Regions from separate parts of the Pseudoalteromonas xiamenensis genome, predicted to be linked through region 1. Evidence: predicted binding sites of a transcription regulator. Region 1 holds the regulator's gene; the other holds the start of a gene.
The links. The regulator FliA, encoded in region 1, starts transcription of late flagellar genes. The targets are predictions, from matches to a motif close to CTAAAGNTNNNNNNNNNNNNGCCGATA.
Positions count from the first base shown of each region.

Region 1 (2,460 bases):
CAATTATTCATTAGACGTTCAAAAGCTCAACATTCGAGACCTGTACCAGTGGCGTCTCAAGCAGTAGGAATGTATGATTAACACAGTATTAGATCAAGCAAGTGGTCTGCGAAGAATGAATCAAAAGAATAACCACGGCGTCAAAGTCATAGCAGTAACAGGCGGTAAAGGTGGAGTTGGGAAAACGAACGTTTCTCTTAACACTGCAATCGCAATGGGACAACAGGGGCATCGGGTACTTGTACTTGATGCTGACTTAGGTCTTGCTAATTGTGACGTAATGCTTGGCTTACGCGTTGAGAAAAACCTTTCGCATGTACTTTCCGGTGAATGTGAACTTGATGAAATCTTAGTTGAAGGACCTGCAGGTATTAAAATTGTGCCTGCAACGTCAGGCTCGCAGAACATGGTTGAGCTAACCCCTGCAGAACATGCTGGCTTAATTCGTGCGTTCAGTGAGCTTAACACAGAATTTGATGTGCTGATTGTTGATACGGCAGCGGGCATCTCTGACATGGTGTTAAGTTTTTCCAGAGCAGCGCAAGACGTTATGGTTGTCGTATGTGACGAGCCAACGTCTATTACCGACGCCTACGCTTTGATAAAAGTACTTAGCCGTGAACACGGTGTATATAAATTTAAAATTGTTGCCAACATGGTGCGAAGTCTCCGTGAAGGCCAAGAATTATTTGCTAAACTTTCTAAAGTGACCGATAGATTCTTGGATGTAGCGCTTGAGTTGGTGGCGACAATTCCTTTCGATGAAAACATGCGAAAGTCATCTCGTCGTCAAAAGACGATTGTTGAATTATTCCCTAATTCTCCAGCCGCCGTAGCGTTTAGAGGCCTTGCTTCAAAAGCTGCTAAATGGCCAATTCCACATCAGCCATCAGGCCACTTAGAATTTTTCATTGAACAACTCGTAAACGGATAGGTATGGCATTGGTAAATAAGACCATGGGATATCAGACCACAGACTACCTCGGACAACTCGTGGAGCGACATGCTCCGCTGGTTAAAAAAGTGGCGTGTCATCTCTTGGCAAGGTTACCAGCAAGCGTACAACTAGACGACCTGATCCAATCCGGTATGATTGGTCTAATTGAAGCGAGCAAAAATTTTGACGCGACAAAAGGGGCGAGTTTCGAAACCTTTGCTGGTATTCGGATCCGTGGTGCTATGTTGGACGAAATTCGCCGTGGTGATTGGGCTCCACGCTCTGTTCATCGCAATAATAGGATGGTTGCAGAGGCGATTTCCGAGCTTGAAGGAATACTTGGTCGAGAGCCAAAAGATACTGAAATAGCTGAAAAACTTGATATTACGTTAGATGAGTACCATCATATTTTACAGGACGTAAATTCGAGCAGAATTTTGGGGATTGAAGATCTCGGGGTGGACGAAGATGTAATAACTACCGCAGATCAAGATTTGTCACTGGACAAACCGTTTAATGTTGTTAAAAATGAGCGCTTTAACCAATCTCTCATTGATGCAATTCAATCCTTACCGGAAAGAGATGCCTTAGTTTTGTCGTTGTATTACAACGACGAAATGAATTTAAAAGAAATCGGGCAGATACTAGATGTAAGTGAATCTCGTGTTAGCCAAATTCATGGTCAGGCAATGATTCGGCTTAAAGCTAAAATCAATGACTGGATCAACTAAAGATACAAATAAAATGGGTTCAAACCTCACTGGAGGATGTTTTGGATAAGAACATGAAAATTCTCGTGGTTGACGATTTCTCGACGATGCGTCGAATCATCAAAAACCTGCTCAGAGATTTAGGTTTTACAAATGTTCAGGAAGCCGATGACGGTAGTACAGCTTTGCCAATGTTGCAAAACCAAGAGTTTGACTTTGTAGTCACGGATTGGAACATGCCAGGCATGCAAGGCATTGATTTGCTCCGTGCAATTCGTGCAGATGACAAGCTTAAGCATATTCCAGTTTTAATGGTTACTGCAGAAGCTAAGAAAGAACAGATAGTAGCGGCAGCGCAGGCTGGTGTGAATGGTTATATTGTTAAGCCGTTTACCGCGGGCACACTAAAAACGAAACTCGAAAAAGTGTTTGAACGTTTAGGCTAAAATAACCAGAAGGAGAGGCTTATGTCGGCTAATGCTGCGCCTCAAATCAGTCTTGAACAAGCTAAGCAGCTTGTTGCATACCTAGAGCAAGGTGAACAAGAAAAAGCGGACCAGCTCATTTTGGAAGCTGCAAGTAAAGAGCAGTCAGAGCTCTTTGCTGAGGTAGGCAAATTAACTCGCCAACTTCACGAGTCGCTAAAAAACTTTGAACTAGACACGAGATTGACGGACCTCACGACAGAAGCACTTCCTGATGCTAAGCAACGCCTAAATTATGTAATGGAAATGACTGAAAACGCGGCTAACAAAACCATGGACGCCGTGGAAGCAAGTCTTCCTCTCGCACAACAGTTATCTGAAGATATTT
Region 1 covers NZ_CP099917.1:3,142,172-3,144,631, forward strand. The annotation lists gene flhF (flagellar biosynthesis protein FlhF) at 1-81, shown strand, start outside; gene NI389_RS14555 (MinD/ParA family ATP-binding protein) at 74-934, shown strand; gene NI389_RS14560 (RNA polymerase sigma factor FliA) at 958-1,668, shown strand; gene cheY (chemotaxis response regulator CheY) at 1,710-2,093, shown strand; gene NI389_RS14570 (protein phosphatase CheZ) at 2,115-2,460, shown strand, end outside.

Region 2 (2,460 bases), 1.2 Mb from region 1:
ATAGCGTTCAAGTTTATGTGTTAACTCAAGCCCGCTTTTATCAAACTTATTGTCATGCCAAAAACAAAAACCGGACCCCATATCTATTTCACTGCAGGAGTGACCATCGGGTGATACATATCGGCATTGCGGTTTATTTTCCATTTAAACAACCTAATAAATATCGTTGTCTTATAAGGTTAGCAGTAATTTTATGAGGTAGAATGCGATTCAACGTATTTTTGGAGTTGAAATGTCGTTTTCATATCAATTAAAGCTCAGCAGCCGTCGTAAATCTGTTGCGATAAAAATTGTTAAAGGTCAGGTTAATGTTTACGCACCAAAGAATGTAGACCATCAATTTCTTGTTGCTTGGTTAGATTCGAAGGCGAGCTGGGTGATAGAAAAGCAGCGAGAATCTGAGCGACTATTTCATGCCGAATTGCGTCAAAAATCGGAATCTTTCTATTTGAACGGTACTCGGTACAGCATAGTGATGGCCAGTTCATGCCTTATACCTAATTTATGTCCTGAGACCCGTGTTTTGACCGTTTCAGAAAACGATATTTTGAACCTAAATACACAGCTAGAAAAAATCTACTGTGAATCGCTTGCACGTTTTCTTGATTTGAGGTTGAAGTACTGGGCTTCACGAATGAATACTCATTTTCAAAGTGTGAAAATTAGATACTATAAATCTCGTTGGGGAAGTTGTGACAGTAAAGGTCGTCTAACATTTAATTCAAAGCTTGCCTGTTTACCAGAGTCTTTAATTGACTATGTCATTGTCCACGAACTAGCACATCGTACTCATATGAATCACAGTAAGGCTTTTTGGACTTTAGTCAGTCAACACTATCCAGAACACGAAAAAGCAAACAAAGAAATAAGATGTTGGGCTAAATTAGTTTGATGTTGAGGTGAGTTTACTTTTGAACCTCTCATACAGAGAGGGGGTGGTGGAGGAGGACGGATTCGAACCATCGAAGGCAGTGCCGTCAGATTTACAGTCTGATCCCTTTGGCCGCTCGGGAACTCCTCCACATTGTGTGTCGCTGTAGGATGTTGGTGGAGGGGGACGGATTCGAACCATCGAAGGCAGTGCCGTCAGATTTACAGTCTGATCCCTTTGGCCGCTCGGGAACCCCTCCTCAGCAACGGGATGCATAGTATCAAAATCTTTTTTTATGTAAAGAAAAAAACTAAAGAAAAATGAAAAAAGGCCGATAAATTCTATGTTGTTGAAATAAATGATTACTAACTATGCAAATCGAACAAGGTTTAATCAGGGAAACTCAATTAGACTCGGCGCTTAATCATTCGGTCCATCAGGGCCGTCGTAGTGATTTTGCTATGATGCTGTCTATGCTTTCTCAAGATGCCTTAGATTTTGGACAATTTCATCTTCCGACAAGTGAAGTAGAAGCAAGCGACAAAAGTGAAGCTGCGCTTAAAAAAGAATTGCAAATTGGTCCTCAGAAGCCTCTTGCACCTGAAATGTTTGATATGTTAGTCAGTGAAGAAAACGCATTCATCGTCCAGCACTTTGGTATGACTGCAATGCACTTGAAAGAGTGTCTGATGCCAGAGCCTTTAGCTGTAAGAGACGATAAGAAACATATCCCACTCAATGTACTGGATAACTGTGAATTAGCAGTTAGAAGAAAAATTCAAAAAACAGCAGCGTATAACAATGCGATTCCAATGGATGCTGCTGGCTTTTACGACCAACTCGCTACTGGTGAGCACGAAGCGATGTTAAATGCAGTTGCTTAGTCGTCTCAGAAACAAAGATGAGTACTTTGCGTTTTGCTATGCAAGTAGCCCAGCCTCTCATACCGTGCCCTATAATCGATAGACTAATAGACATAACTATAAAGGTGATAGTATAGCTTTAATAGGCTGTATGGAGGGCTTTGTTTAGGGACTAACGAACTGGTTAGTGGGGTAGACGTTTTTTGTGTTCGTCTACATTCAATGTTGGAAGAGCGGCGAATTAGGCATTCAAGTTACCCTAAAATTGAGTAACTTTCTAACCAATATACAGCAACTATTTTAAATGGCATTGCTTGTACTTTTTACCACTTTCACATGGGCAAGGGTCATTTCGAGCAATTTTAACCTCTGTATGAGGAAATAACTCCCCATCGCGGTATTTCCAGCGACCACCTTCCTGTACAAAATTAGAACGTTCGTGCAGCGCCCCTAATTTTCCATCGAACAAGTAATAGGCCTTAAACTCAACTTGGTTACTCGTCAGGCTGTTAATAATCTCTAATCGTACAAACTGGCAGCTATTAGCAAACTCAGAAATATCTTCAATACTATGGTTTTCCTGCTCTTCGGCAGCATAAGTATCTAATATATAGTCAGCCAAACCACGCGCATAAGCCGCATAACGTGACCTCATCAATTGCTCAGGCGTATCTGGTGTGGCTTCTTTACGATGAAAACGACCACAACAATTGTCATAGTTTTTGT
Region 2 covers NZ_CP099917.1:651,525-653,984, reverse strand. The annotation lists gene NI389_RS02965 (ion channel) at 1-144, opposite strand, end outside; gene NI389_RS02960 (M48 family metallopeptidase) at 233-892, shown strand; tRNA gene NI389_RS02955 (tRNA-Tyr) at 937-1,021, opposite strand; tRNA gene NI389_RS02950 (tRNA-Tyr) at 1,046-1,130, opposite strand; gene NI389_RS02945 (VC2046/SO_2500 family protein) at 1,243-1,755, shown strand; gene NI389_RS02940 (YchJ family protein) at 2,030-2,460, opposite strand, start outside.
Region 2: a site for FliA is predicted at 1,182-1,208, ahead of NI389_RS02945 (VC2046/SO_2500 family protein). Genes of this name have one in related genera too.